Duganella zoogloeoides: one gene and its partner. The protein of the gene in region 1 binds, or shares a complex with, the protein of each later gene. Links are inferred from orthologs where the notes say so. Each region holds a gene or a part of one and is shown on either strand. Other genes may lie near its edges.

Evidence for each region. The genes of interacting proteins can lie anywhere in the genome.
Region 2: the proteins of SR858_RS04790 (region 1) and SR858_RS11915 are in contact, whole or in part, in a cryo-EM structure (PDB 9GE8), measured with the Escherichia coli proteins. The link is inferred for Duganella zoogloeoides from one-to-one orthologs.

The regions. Positions count from the first base shown.
Region 1 is NZ_CP140152.1:1,089,241-1,096,620, forward strand. What follows is about bases 1,925-5,035. They hold SR858_RS04790 (ABC transporter permease), read left to right. Parts: upstream 1,925-2,266; coding sequence 2,267-4,804; downstream 4,805-5,035. Other genes in these bases: SR858_RS04785 (adenosine deaminase), read left to right, coding at 1,925-2,260; SR858_RS04795 (sensor histidine kinase), read left to right, coding at 4,945-5,035. Outside these bases: SR858_RS04780 (PrkA family serine protein kinase), read right to left, coding at 1-799; more of SR858_RS04785, read left to right, coding at 1,247-1,924; more of SR858_RS04795, read left to right, coding at 5,036-6,051; SR858_RS04800 (response regulator), read right to left, coding at 6,007-7,083; SR858_RS04805 (sensor histidine kinase), read right to left, coding at 7,086-7,380.
Region 2 is NZ_CP140152.1:2,672,554-2,679,734, reverse strand. What follows is about bases 1,781-4,692. They hold SR858_RS11915 (arylesterase), read left to right. Parts: upstream 1,781-2,874; coding sequence 2,875-3,510; downstream 3,511-4,692. Other genes in these bases: SR858_RS11905 (SurA N-terminal domain-containing protein), read right to left, coding at 4,633-4,692; mnmH (tRNA 2-selenouridine(34) synthase MnmH), read left to right, coding at 3,507-4,568; SR858_RS11920 (ABC transporter ATP-binding protein), read right to left, coding at 2,100-2,828; SR858_RS11925 (hypothetical protein), read right to left, coding at 1,781-2,085. Outside these bases: chrA (chromate efflux transporter), read right to left, coding at 1-544; more of SR858_RS11925, read right to left, coding at 541-1,780; more of SR858_RS11905, read right to left, coding at 4,693-6,543; SR858_RS11885 (HU family DNA-binding protein), read right to left, coding at 7,166-7,181. UniProt on the Escherichia coli protein: TesA is a multifunctional esterase that can act as a thioesterase, lysophospholipase and protease.

The DNA of each region.
Region 1 (7,380 bases):
CCTTGATCGGCGCCTTGAACATCTCGACGAATTCCATCAAGCCCTGGTTGGCCAGGCACAGGCCGCCCGAGTAGCTGTAGGCATCGGGATCGTCCTGCGAGTAATCCTCGAGCTTGCGGATATCGACCTTGCCGACCAGCGACGAAATATCCTGGTTGTTTTCATCGCCCGGCTCGGTCTTGGAGATGGCGATCTGTTTCAGTACGGACGGGTAGCGCTTGACCACGCGGAACTGGTTGATGTCACCGTTGAACTCGTGCAGGCGCTTGACCGCCCACGGGCTCGGGATGTTGCGCAGGTAGCGGCGCGGAATGCCGTAGTCTTCTTCGAGCAGGGTGCCGTCTTCGTCCTCGTTGAACAGGCCCAGCGGCGATTCGTTGACCGGCGAACCTTTCAGGCAATAGAACGGCACGTGCTCCATCAGCGACTTGAGCTTTTCCGCGATCGACGATTTACCGCCGCCAACCGGACCCAGCAGATACAGGATCTGCTTGCGCTCCTCGAGGCCCTGGGCCGCGTGGCGGAAGTAGGAGACCACTTGTTCGATCACTTCCTCGGTGCCATAGAATTCACGGAAGGCCGGGTAAATCTTGATGACCTTGTTGGCGAAGATGCGCGAGAGCCGGGTGTCGTTGCGGGTATCGACCAGGGTCGGTTCACCGATGGCAGCGAGCATGCGTTCGGGCGCGCTGGCGTAGGTGAGTCGATCTTTCTTGCACAGGTCGAGATATTCCTTCATGGACATCTCTTCCTCTTTGGTCCGTTCATACCGTGCAGCGTAGTTGTCAAAAATGGTCATTTGAATGTCCTTTGATGATGTAAACCTACTAGTCACGGGTCAGACAGCAAGGCTGCCGTGGCCCTGGATCGGTGCGTACTTGCTGAGTATTTTTCTTGTTGATCAGCTTCTGTGAGCGTCCTCGGAGTAGCACGGATTGCCCGTGGCTCTGAGCTGACTTTATCGCCGGTGGACGGCTTTTATGTGTTGGCCGTAAGGCTTCTTACGTCTATGAAATTTATTATTGCTCTATTGGTGCAGGAAGTCAAAAGATATGTCGTAATATCGTTAATACTCTTTCGTAAAGCTTTGATTTAAAAGAATAAAATTCGATATAACTACACGTTTCGCATGGACTTTTCCGCAATTTTTACCGCCATTTATGCCACAGTATCACGCTTGCGCGCAGCGTGCGCTAAGATGCCCAGTCATACGCATCAATCTCGTCATCTGTAACAGGAACTCATCATGTTGAATACCCAATTGCGCGGCGTGCTCGAAGGCATGCCCAAGGCCGAACTGCACATCCATATCGAAGGCTCGCTCGAGCCCGAACTGATCTTCGCGCTGGCCGCGCGCAACAACGTCGCGCTGCCATACGCCTCGGTCGAAGACCTGCGCGCCGCGTACGCGTTTACCGACCTGCAATCGTTCCTCGACATCTATTACGCCGGCGCCAGCGTGCTGCTGCACGAGCAAGATTTTTACGACATGACCGCCGCCTACCTCCAGCGCGCCGAGGCGGACAATGTACGCCATACCGAAATCTTTTTCGATCCGCAAACCCACACCGCGCGCGGCGTGCCGGTCAAGGACGTCATCGACGGCATTCACCGCGCCTGCCAGGACAGCCCGGTCAGCGCCACGCTGATCTTGAGCTTCCTGCGCCACCTGTCGGAAGAAGAGGCGTTCGCCACGCTGGAAGAAGCGCTGCCGTACCGCGACAAGTACATCGGCATCGGGCTCGACTCGTCCGAGCGCGGCAATCCGCCGGAAAAATTCGCCCGCGTGTTTGCGCGCTGCAAGGAACTCGGTTTCCACCTGGTGGCCCATGCCGGCGAAGAAGGTCCGCCGACCTATATCGAAACCGCGCTCGACGTGCTCCAGGTCGAGCGCATCGACCATGGCGTGCGCTGCCTGGAAGACCCGGCGCTGGTCGCGCGCCTGGCGCGCGAGCAGATGGCGCTGACCGTGTGCCCGCTGTCGAACGTCAAGCTGTGCGTATTCCCGGCCATGGCCCAGCACAACCTGCTCGAACTGCTCGACGCTGGCGTCAAGGTCACCATCAACTCGGACGACCCGGCCTATTTCGGCGGCTACATGAACGACAATTTCATTGCCACCTTCGAAGCGTTGCCGCTGGGCCTGTCGCACGCGCAGCGCCTGGCGCGCAACGGCTTTGAAGCGGCGTTCCTGCCCGACGCGCAAAAACAGCAGTTGCTGGCCGAAGTCGACGCCTATTTCGCCTCTCTCCCTTTTTAAAACAACATGATCAAACTCGCCCTGAGCATGACCGCGCGCGACTGGCGCGCCGGCCAATTGCGCTTCCTGCTGATCGCCCTGACGGTGGCCGTCGCGGCCCTGTCCGCTACCGGCTTCTTTATCGATCGCCTGCGTAGCGGCCTGGACCGTGATGCCCACCAGTTGCTGGGCGCCGACGTGGTGGTCAGCACCGACTTGCCGGTACGCCCCGAGTGGCGGGCCGAAGCGCTCCGGCGCGGGCTGGTGGTGACCGACACCGTGGTTTTCCCCAGCATGGCCACGGCAGGCGAGGGCGAGCAGTCGCAATCGATGCTGGCCTCGCTCAAGGCGGTCGGCCCCGGCTACCCGCTGCGCGGCCGGCTCAAGCTCACCACCGATGCCGCCCAGGCCGAGCAAAGCGAAGGCGCGGGCGCCGACGGCATCCCCGCGCCGGGCACGGTCTGGCTCGATGCCGGCCTCCTGGGCAGCCTGGGCACCAGCGTGGGCGGCCAGGTCAAGCTCGGCGACAAGACATTCACGGTCGCGCAACTGATCGCGTCCGAACCCGATCGCGGCGCCAACTTCCTGGCGTTCGCGCCGCGCGTGATGCTGGCGCTGGCCGACCTCGAAGCGACCAACCTGATCCAGCCCGGCTCGCGCGTGACGTACCGCCTGCTGGTAGCGGCGCCGCCATCGTCGAAAAATACCGCAGCCGAAGCGGCTGCGTTCCAGCAATGGATGCAGGACACCATCAAACAGGCCAATCTCAAGGGCGTGCGGGTCGAGTCGCTGGAAAATGGCCGCCCCGAAATGCGCAACACGCTTGACCGCGCGGACCGTTTCCTGTCGCTGGTCGGCTTGCTGTCGGCCATGCTGGCGGCGGTGGCCGTGGCCATGGCCGCGCGCCGCTTCATGCAGCGCCACCTCGATGCCTGCGCCATGCTGCGCTGCCTGGGCCTGACGCAAAACCAGGTCACCGCGATGTATCTGTACGAATTCCTGCTGGTCGGCCTGGCCGGTAGCGCCATGGGTGTGGCGGTCGGCTTCGGCGCCCACTACGTGCTGCTGGAAGTGCTGGGCAAGCTGGTGGCCGCCAACTTGCCTGGTCCCACCATCTGGCCGGCTCTGCAAGGCCTGGCCACCGGCATCCTGCTGCTGGCCGCGTTTGCGCTGCCGCCGATTTTGCAACTGCGCAAGGTGCCGCACAACCGCGTGATCCGCCGCGAGCAGGACGCACCGCAGGTGGCGGCGTTGGCCACCTACGGCCTCGGTTTCGCCGGGTTTGCATCGCTGCTGTTGTGGCAGGCGGGCGACGCCATGCTGGCGCTGTACACGGCGCTCGGTTTTGTGGCCGCCTTCGGCGTGTTCGCGCTGGTGGCGTGGCTGGGCCTGAAAGCGCTCAAGCCGCTGCGCGGCGCCATCGACCATCAAAGCTGGCGCTTCGCCATCACCTCGCTGCAACGCCGCCCGGGCGCGACCATCGTGCAGGTGGTGTCGCTGGCGCTGGGCATGATGGCGCTGCTGGTGCTCACCGTGGTGCGCGAAGACCTGATGACGGCCTGGCGCAATGCTACGCCGCCCGATGCGCCCAACCGCTTCATCATCAACATCCAGCCCGAGCAAAAAGACCAGATCGCCGCGCGCCTGAAGTCTGCTGGCGTGGCCTATGCGCCGCAGTATCCGATGATCCGTGGCCGGCTGGCCGCCGTCAACGGCCAGCCGGTCACGGCCGAGACGTACACCGAGGACCGCGCGCGCGGCCTGGCCGACCGCGAATTCAACCTCTCCACCATGGCCACCATGCAGGCCGAGAACGAGATCGTGGCCGGCAAGTGGTTTACCGACGCTCCCGGCGTCGCCGAAGCGTCGGTGGAGGAGGGCATTGCCAAGACCCTGCGCTGGAAGGTGGGCGACAAGCTCAACTTCAATATCGCCGGTTCGCCGGTCGAGGTGACGATTACCAGCTTGCGCAAGCTCGAATGGGGCTCGATGCGGGTCAATTTCTTCGTCATCATCAACCCGGCGGCGCTCACCGAAGTGTCGCAAAGCTGGATCACGGCGTTCCACCTGCCGGGCCAGCAGGGACCGGTGATGAACGCCCTCACGCGCGACTTCCCGAACCTGACGATCGTCGATGTCGGCGGCTTGCTGCGCCAGGTGCAGGCCGTGCTCGACCAGGTGGTCACCGCGATCGAATTCCTGTTCATCTTCACGCTGGCCTCCGGCTTGCTGGTGCTGTACGCCGCGCTGATGGGTTCGCAGGACGAGCGTACCCGCGAATCGGGCCTGCTGCGCGCGCTGGGCGCCACCCGGCGCCAGTTGTCGCAGGCGCAACTGATCGAATTCACGCTGGTGGGGGCGCTGGCCGGGGTGCTGGCCGCCACCGGCGCCGCCGTGATGGGCTGGGCGCTGGCCACGTACCAGTTCAAGTTTGCCTGGGCCTTCTCGCCGTCGGTGTGGATGGTGGGCTTGCTCGCTGGCGCCGTGTGCGCGATTGCCGGCGGCTGGCTCGGTTTGCGCAGCGTGCTGCGCCAGCCGCCGCTGCAAACCTTGCGCGAAGGCTGACGCAGGCGCATTGACTGGGCAGGGGGCAGGCGCCTCCTGCCTTGCGCGCCGGCGCTGGGAAGTATTGTAGAATCGGCCCACCAACAGGATGCCCCGCCCCCGCTTCCTTTCTTTAGCCCTGAGAAGCGACTGTCCACCCCATGTTTGATTCCATCTGCGCGACCTACACCGGATCTGACGGCGAGCTCAATCGTGACCTGTTCAGCAGTTCTGTCGATTGCATTAAAATTCTCGACCTGCAAGGAAGATTGGGTCAGCTTAATCCGGGCGGCGTGGTGGCGCTTGAGTTGAGTGCACCGGAACAGATACTTGGCAAGACCTGGTGGGAATTCTGGCCAGAAGACGGCCGCATGCTGGCACAAAACGCTTTCGAAAGCGCCAAAAACGGCAAGGTCAGCAAGTTCAACGCCTTCTGTCCCACCGCCCAGGGTACGCCGCGCTGGTGGGACGTGGTGGCCAACCCGGTGTTCGGCGCCGACGGCCAGGTGCGCGAAGTGATGGTGGTGTCGCGCGACATGACCGAGCTGTTCATGGCGCGCCAGGCGCTGCACGACGCTGACCTGCGCAAGGACGCCTTCCTGGCCACCGTGGCGCACGAGTTGCGCAACCCCATCTCGGCTGCGCACAACGCCACCGAATTGCTGAAACTCAAGGCCTTCGACCACGTCCGCACCGCCGAACTGGCGCAAATGGTGCAGCGCCAACTGGGCCACATGAGCCGGGTGGCCGAGGACTTGCTCGATACGACGCGCATCCGCCGTGGCGAAATCCGCCTGAGCCTGGTCCGGCTCGACATGCGCGCCGTGGTGTACGACACCGTGGAGCAGTTGCAGTCGGCGGTGCAGGCCAAGCAGCATCGCCTGACGGTCGATATCGATGCCGCTGCTTGCCTGGTAATGGGCGACCACACGCGGCTGGTACAGGCGGTGGGCAATGTACTGGGCAACGCGGTGCGCTACACGCCCGAGGGTGGCGTCATCACGCTGGCGCTGCGCCGCGCCGGCGACATCATCACCGTGCGCATCACCGACAATGGCATGGGCATCCCGGCCGAGCGCCTGGCGACCATCTTCGACATCTACAGCCAGGTCCACAAGTCCACCGAGCGCAAGAGCGACGGCCTGGGACTGGGCCTGTCGCTGGTACGGGCGCTGGTGGAACTGCATGGCGGTACCGTGGCTGCCGCCAGCGCTGGCGTGGCGTCAGGGAGTTGTTTCACGATCACGCTGCCGGCCGCGCCGCGTTGATGTGACGCTGGCCGCCGCGTTGGCCAGTTCGCGCTCCTGGCGCAGGAACTCGGTATAGGCCAGCGGCGGCTGCGCGTAATAATGCGGCGGCAGGTCGAACAGCGCCCAGTAATAGGTTTCGCGGCCCCGGCATACTTGGGGCGTGGCGCAATAGCGGTGCCAGTTGTCGCCCATGTGGCGCGCATACATGCCGTCGCCATCCACATCCGAAAAGAACGGCAGCACGCGCCGCGCACCCAGGGCGTCGAGCAGCGATTGCGGCGCGTCGCTGTCGCACGCCATCTCGTATTGCGCCGCCATGCCTTGCTCGGTTTCGATCATCATCAGCCGGGTGCGGCCAAATTTATCCAGGAACACGATGCCGGTGGGATTGGCGAACAGGTAGTGCTCGATGAAGCCCAGGTCCTGCTTGAGCCGCTGCACCTGCAAGGCCAGCACCGGGTCGTCGAGGAAGTGGTAATTGTGCAGCAGCACCAGCTCGCGCAAGGTTTCCGACTGGTCGGCGAAATAGCGCCGTTGCAGCGTGGTGATTTCCAGTTCCAGGATGTCGAGCGCATGGTCGTCGCTTTTCTGGATGTAGCGGTCGATCAGGCCGCGGTTGAAGGCGCTCACCGCGATTTTCTCGTCGGCGGCACCGGTAAATAAAATCTTCTTGCACGGCAGGTCGCTCACCAGCTCGCAAAATTCCAGCCCATTCATTTGCGGCATCGAGTAATCGACCACCAGCACCGACGGCGTGGCAAAGCGCTGCGGCTGGCCGGCGATGCGGTAAATTGCATCGACGTCGAGCGCCACGTTGAACTGGTCGCCCGGCTGGTTCTGGGTATCGAAATTCATGTGCAGCGGCGTGAGCGGCGGCGTGCCGCGCCGGCCTTGCTCGCCGTGGCGCAACCAGTGCAGCGCCGTGGTGGTGTCGTGAAAAGTCTTGCTGGCGTGGATGGGGTCGAGCTGGAACGACAGGCTGCGCAGGAAGGAGTCGCTGTCATCGACCAGCACGGTCAGGGTGGGGTGGGTGTAGAGAGGGAGTGACATGATTATTTTGCCAGTGAGGCCTGCTGGGGGAATTCGAGGATGAAAATGGCGTAGGCGCTTTCGCGCGACACGCATTCGATGGTGGCGCTCCAGGCATCCATGATTTCCTGGCACAGCGCCAGGCCGATGCCGGCGCCGTTGTGCGGCGGGAATGAATAAAAGCGGTGGAAGATCAGCGGCATCTGCTGCGCCGGAATGCCGCAGCCGGTGTCGATGAACAGCAGGCGCGGCGGCGCATGGCCGCCATCGACCACGATCCGCACCCGGCCCTTGCCGGCGCGCTGGATGGCTTTCAGC
Region 2 (7,181 bases), 1.6 Mb from region 1 along the record:
GGAACAGCAGCAGCCCGATGATGCCGGCAGCAGCGATCACGCCCACCTGTGCCCACGCCGACGGGGCCAGCACCACGCAACCGGCGGCACCGGCCATCAGCAGCACGCGCGGCAGATCGGTGCACAGCTTACGCGCCATGCCCCATACCGCCTGCGCCACCACGGTCACCGCCACGACTTTCAGGCCGTGCACGACACCGGCCGACAACAGCTGGCCGTGCCGGGCCATGCCCAGCGCAAACAGGATCAGGAGGATGGCCGACGGCAAGGTGAAACCGGCCCAGGCCGCCAACGCCCCGGCGTACCCGGCGCGCAAGAGCCCCAGCGCCATGCCCACCTGGCTGCTGGCGGGGCCGGGCAGGAACTGGCACAGCGCCACCAGGTCGGCGTAGTCCGCTGCCGTGAGCCAGCGCCGTCGCGTCACGAACTCGTCGTGAAAATAGCCGAGATGGGCGATGGGGCCGCCAAACGACGTCAGCCCCAGGCGCAAAAAAATCACGAACACACCCAAGCCCGCGCGCCAGCGGTGGCGCGCGTCGTTCAACGCCGCACCAGGTCCGCTTCGATGGCCTTCAGGAAGGCGCGCTGCGACCATTCCACGTCGTTGACCACGATGGCCGGCGTGTAAAACGTGGCGGCGCTACGCGGGCGGTTGACCACCACCTTGGACGGCACCACCACCGACGCCAGGCCCGACTTCAAAGGTTCGAGGCGGATGTCGGTGTACGACGAATCGGCCGCGCTGGGCGCGCCGATCAATTTCGTGTTCGGGAACAGCGAGAATACGTCGAGCGCTTCCAGGCAGGCGCCCGTGCATTGGCCCGGCACCACCACGTACACAGGCTTGGTGAACGGGGCCGGATCGCCAGGCAGGTTCTCGGCGCGGTCGCTGTCGCTGACCGGGTCGCGGCGGGCCGGATCGGGATAGAATTTTTCATCGCGGGACTGGGCGGCCAGCATGCCTTGAGCGACCACGGCCGGATCGTAATCCAGCTGGCGGCGCTGCTGTTCGGACAGGTCTGCCGCTTCGAACGACGTGTGGGCGATGTTGGCGAACGACGCGCGCCACAGCACCGCCTGGCGCGCCTGCGCCACCTTGAGGCGACGGTTGACGCGGGCCTCGCCCCACAGCGCACGCGCCAGGTTCAGGCCCCAGACGGCATCGCCGCCCTGGTTGCCGCGCAGGTCGATCACCACGGCGCTGGCGTCGAGATAGCGCTGGCGGTTGGCCTGCACTTCGGCCAGCATGGCGCCGTAAGCGGTGCGCTCGGTATCGTTGGGCTGGAACGTGGGCAGCGCAAACCAGTGCAGGCCGTAGCGTGGCGTGCTGACGCCGATCGGCTGGGTGACACCGTTGAAACTGTCGTCGCGCAGGCGCTGGGCCGCTTCGTCCATCGCGCGCCAGCTGAGCGTAAGGCGCGATTCGCGGCCTTCGTCAATGAAGATGCACTGGACGGGCAAAGTAATGAAGGGGTTGCCCTGGTCGATGAAGACGTCGGGCGCAAACGTCCACCACGGGCCGGTACCGCCGCTGCGCTGGCCGAAGCCGAACACATTGGTTTCCACCAGTTGCGCGATTGGCTTGCCGTCGCAGTCGGCGATGCGCGCGCCCACGGCCGGGCCGCCGGGCGTGGTGGCGGCCACGAACATATTGTCGCCGCGCCAGGCGGTGATGAAGCCGGGCCAGCGCGGCGCCGCCGGCGGCATGTCCTTCAGCACCACGCCGGCACGGCCATCACCAAGCAAGGCGTTGAAGTGCTGCAGCGCGGCCGCATAGCCGGCGCCGTCACGCACCCTGGAGGCCAGCGCCTGGCCGCCTTCGCGTGCCTTTTCGAGATTACGGGCAAAATCGGGGTTGGCCGGATCGACCGTGCCCGGGTGGTCGTCGAGCGTGATCAGGTAGGCAGCTTCGACATCGGCGACCGCGGCCTGGCGCCACTGCTCGGCGGACATGGTTGGAGCCGGTGCCGGCGTCGGCGCCGGCCGCTGGGCCGGACCCTGGGCATAAGCGGCGGCCACGGCAAAGGCCAGCAAGGAACCGGCGCCGAATCGGCGCGCGGATGTTTTAAAAGATGCGATCGACATGCTTGCTCTCCTGATCACACCAGCCGCCCCGCGGCAATCGTGATCGTGCGGCCGCAGCGCGCAGCCATCGATTGGTCGTGCGTGACCAGCACCAGGGTGGAGCCATGCTGGCGGTTCAATTCGAACATCAACTGGATCACCGCCTCGCCGGTGGCCGCATCGAGGCTGCCGGTCGGTTCGTCGGCAAACAGCAACGGCGGTTCGCTGACGAACGCGCGCGCCAGCGCCACGCGCTGCTGCTCGCCGCCCGACAGATATTTGGGATAATGCTTGAGGCGCGACGACAGGCCCACCCGGCCCAGCATCGCTTCGGCCTTGTCGCGCGCGCCTGCCACGCCGGTCAGTTCCAGCGGCAGCATGACGTTTTCCAGGGCGGTCAGGTGCGCCAGCAACTGGAAAGACTGGAACACAAAGCCCAGCTTTTCCTTGCGCAGCGCAGCGCGGCCGTCTTCATCGAGAGCATAGATATCGACGCCGTCCAGGATCACCTTGCCGGCGCTGGGCGTGTCCAGCCCGGCCAGCAAGCCGAGCAAGGTGGACTTGCCGGAACCGGACGCGCCCACGATGGCAAGCGTCTCCGCCCGTTGCACGGTAAAATCGACCTCATGCAGGATCGTCAGTTCGCCGCTGGCGTCGGCCACGCGCTTGGCGAGGCCGCTGACGACGATGGCGGCCGAGGCATGGTTGGCCGCAGCACTGGCGGCGGTAACATCGGCTGCATGGAATCCGGGACCATCCGGCACGAAATTGGAAGACGCTTTAGGGAAATCAGGCATGCGCAATATGGAAATGAAGTTAGCAAAGAAACTGAGTGTACACGTCGCGGCGGCCTGGCTCATGGTGGCGGTAGCGGCGAGCGCCCATTCTGCACCAAAAACCGTCCTCGTGCTCGGCGACAGCCTCTCTGCGGAGTACGGCCTGGCGCGGGGCACGGGCTGGGTGGCGCTGGCCGAAAAGAAAGTGAAAGACCAGAAACTCGACGCCGAGATCGTCAATGCCAGCGTCAGCGGCGAGACCACCAGCGGCGGCCGTAGCCGCCTGCCGGCCCTGCTGACCAGGCACAAGCCGGCGCTGGTGGTGATCGAACTGGGCGCCAACGACGGCCTGCGCGGCCTGCCGGTAGCTGCCGCCCAGGCCAATCTCAAGGCCATGGCAGATACTGCCGGCAAGTCCGGCGCCAAGGTGATGCTGGTCGGCATGCGCATTCCGCCCAACTATGGCCGCGACTATTCCGACAAATTCTACGCCATGTACGGCACCCTGAGCCGCGAGCTGAAAGCGCCGCTGGTGCCGTTCATGCTCGACGGCGTGGCCGAGAAAACCGAGATGTTCCAGCCCGACCGCCTGCACCCGCTGGCTGAAGCGCACCCTACCATTCTCAACAATATCTGGCCCGTGCTGGAAAAATCGATCAAGGCAAAATGAAATATCCGGAAGTACTCGGCATCAACGACGTCCTGCCTCAACTGGCCAGCTTCGACGCCATCATCGACGCCCGCAGCCCGGGCGAGTTCGCGCAGGACCACCTGCCCGGCGCCATCAACGCGCCGGTGCTCGACGACGAGCAGCGTGTTCGGGTGGGCACCATGTACAAGCAGATCGGCGCATTCGAAGCCAAGAAGCTCGGCGCGGTGCTGGTGGCGAAAAATATCGCCAGCCACATCGAGCAACTGTGGCTCGAGCAACCGCGCGAATGGCGCCCGCTGGTGTATTGCTGGCGTGGCGGCAACCGCAGCGGCTCGATGGCCCACATCCTCTCCAAGGTCGGCTGGCCCGTGGTCCAGCTCGACGGCGGCTACAAGGCGTTTCGCGCCGAGGTCAATGCCGCCCTGGAACTGGCGCCGCAACTGCGCTTCAAGGTGATTTGCGGCACCACCGGCAGCGGCAAGAGCCGTTTACTGGAAGTGCTGGCCGCGCAAGGTGCGCAAGTGCTGGACCTGGAGCAACTGGCCGCGCACCGCGGCTCGGTGCTGGGCCACTTGCCCAGCCAGACGCAGCCGAGCCAGAAAGCGTTCGAAACCCGCATCTGGGACTGCCTGCGCCGCTGCGACCCGGCACTGCCGGTGTTCGTGGAATCGGAAAGCAAAAAAGTCGGCAACCTGCGCGTGCCGGCCGCATTGATGGACACCATGCGCGGCGCCGACTGCATCGCGCTCACATTGAGCCGCGCCGACCGCGTGCGGCTGCTGATGGAAGACTATGCGCATTTCCTGGTCAGTCCGGCGACCTTGAATGCACAACTCGAACATTTGACGGCCTTGCATGGCAAGGAAAAGATCCGACGCTGGCAATCGATGGCCGACAGCGGCGCCATGCCGCAGCTGGTCGATGAATTACTGGCCGAGCATTACGATCCCGCCTATTTGCGCTCGATCGACCGCAATTTCGTGCGGTATGGCGATGCTGTGCCGCTGGCGCTTGGCGATATCGGCGCCGCCGATTTCCTGTCCGGGGCGCGCTGGCTGATCGAGAACGTGCACTGAGGTTTTTGCAGGCGCAATAAAAAAGGGCCGCGTGATGAACGCGGCCCTTTTTACATGTTGCTGATTACTCTTTAACTTCCGTCACGGTGGTGGTGACGATAGGCTTGAGGATCTTGACCTTGGCGCGCTGCTTGAGCAGCTCGATGTACTCGTACATCTCTTGCTGGGCAATGATGGTACCGATCTGCTCGGCTTCTTGCTTGCGACGCTCGGCGTCCTGCTCGACAGGCTGCTGCACCTTGCCGATACGGTACACGCTGTAACCCATGCCTGGCAGTTCCACGCCCACGTAGGCTGGCAGCTTGCTGGTATCGGCCTTCATCACTTCTTGCAGGGCCACGCCGTTCAAGCCTTCCGGCTTGCTGCGCGACACCAGCTTGGCAGGACCGAAACCGGTGGCGTCGCCAGCCTTCCTGGCGGCAGCCAGTTTCTCGGCGCCGGCTTTGCTGGCCAGCTTGGCGGCTTCTTCCATCGTCACGCGCTGGCGGATCGCCGCGTCGACTTCGGCCAGCGGACGCTTGGAGGCCGGCTTGAACTCGACAATACGGCCGGCAACCAGGGTGCTTGGCGCCACTTCGATCGCTTCGGTATTGCTCTTCTTGGTGATCGAGTCGTTCGAGAACAGCGCGGTCAGGAACTTGGCGTTGTTGTACGGCGCAGGACCAGCTTGCGGCGACGGCGTGCGCGAGATATTGCTGGCAGTCTCGATTTTCAGGCCCAGCTTGTCGGCAGCCGGCTTCAGGCTGTCCGATTGCTCGTACACGGTGTTGGTGAACACTTCAGCCATTTCCGAGTATTTTTTCGACGCTTGCGAGGTTTTCAGTGCATCGGCCACGTCGGTTTTCACCGATTCCAGCGGCTTGACCACGGCAGGCTTCAATTCGGTCACGGTCAGCACGTGGAAACCGTAGTCCGACTGCACCGGATCGCTGATCTCGCCCTGCTTGAGCTTCATCACAGCAGCTTCCAGTGGCGCCGGCAGGCTGCCCTTGGTCACGTAGTCGAGGTCGCCGCCCTGCTCGGACGAAGGGTCTTCCGACTTGGCCTTGGCGATCTTGGCGAAGTCGCCTGGCGTTTTGCGCACTTCGGCAGCAATCGCTTCGGCCTTGGCCTTGGCGGTTGCCACGTCGGCAGCGCTCGCGCCTTTTTTCAGTGCGACCAGGATGTGCGCGGCACGGCGGCTTTCCGGGGTGGTGAACGCAGCCTGGTTGGCATCGTAGTACTTGGCGATGTCGGCATCGGTCACTTTTACCTGGCTCAGCACGGCGTCATTGTTGAGCACAACGTATTCGATCTTCGCTTGTTCCGGGATTTCGAAGAACTTGCTGTTCTTGTCGTAGAACGCCTTGACCATGGCATCGGTCACTTTGACTTGCGGCACGAACTCGGTGATCGGCAGCGCCAGTTCCTGCACTTCACGCTCTTGCGAACCGATGTTCGACAGCGTGGTCGCGACCGCGCGCGGCGCGAAACCGGTGCTTTGCACGGCGCCGCCCAGCTGTTGCAGGGCCATGTCGCGGCGCATGCGGGCGTCGTTCATGGCTGGTGTCAAGCCTTGCGAGGCCAGGATGGCTTTATAGCGCTCCATGTCAAAGTTGGCTGCGCCGCCAAACAGGTCCATGATCGCGCGCTGCAGTTGAGCATCGCTGATGGTCAGGTTGGAACGGGTCACTTCGACGCCGATCGCGCGTTCGGCGATCAACTGGTCGAGGATGTTTTGCTTGAACTCGGGCGTGTCGAACATTTTCTGGTCGAACTGCTCGCCCATGCGCTGACGGTAGCTGTCGAGCTGGTTGCGCAAGGCGTTGTCAAATTCTTGCTGGGTCAGCGGTTGACCGCCGACTTTGGCGATGGTGGTCGCATCGTCGCCAAAACCTTTGTAGCTTTCGAGACCGACTAAGGCAAACGACGGGACGATGATGATCGCCAGGAGAATCTGCATCAAACGTTGATGATTACGAATAAATTCAAACATGGTCAGCCAATTCGGATTGATAGGGACTTGCACATACAAAAATGGCGAACTCGCGTCCGCCAATTCCACCGGATTTTACAGCGCACACACCTCTATAGCAAGGGTAATCATGGCAGCTTGCTATGGACGGCGAGCTCGTGTTTAAGCTGAAATTAATCAGATTTAAGATTATCTTGGCGAAATATAACGGACAAAAGAAAAACCCCGCAGCTATTACTAGCTGCGGGGTATCTTGTTCTTGGCGGAGCGGACGGGACTCGAACCCGCGACCCCCGGCGTGACAGGCCGGTATTCTAACCAACTGAACTACCGCTCCTTTGGTACTTCCACTTACTGCTTTTGCTGCACAATCTAACAAGGTGCTGGCGGAGCGGACGGGACTCGAACCCGCGACCCCCGGCGTGACAGGCCGGTATTCTAACCAACTGAACTACCGCTCCAGCAACTTACTAGGTGCAACATTGTACTACAAGGCACTACATTTTGCAAACCCTGGTGGGCGGTGAGAGGCTCGAACTCCCGACCTAAGCCTTGTAAGGGCTCCGCTCTACCAACTGAGCTAACCGCCCCAGTTTTTGCCATCGCAAGCAGCTTTGTTACCTTGGCTGCTCACCGAAGTCCGTTAGTTTACAGCATCT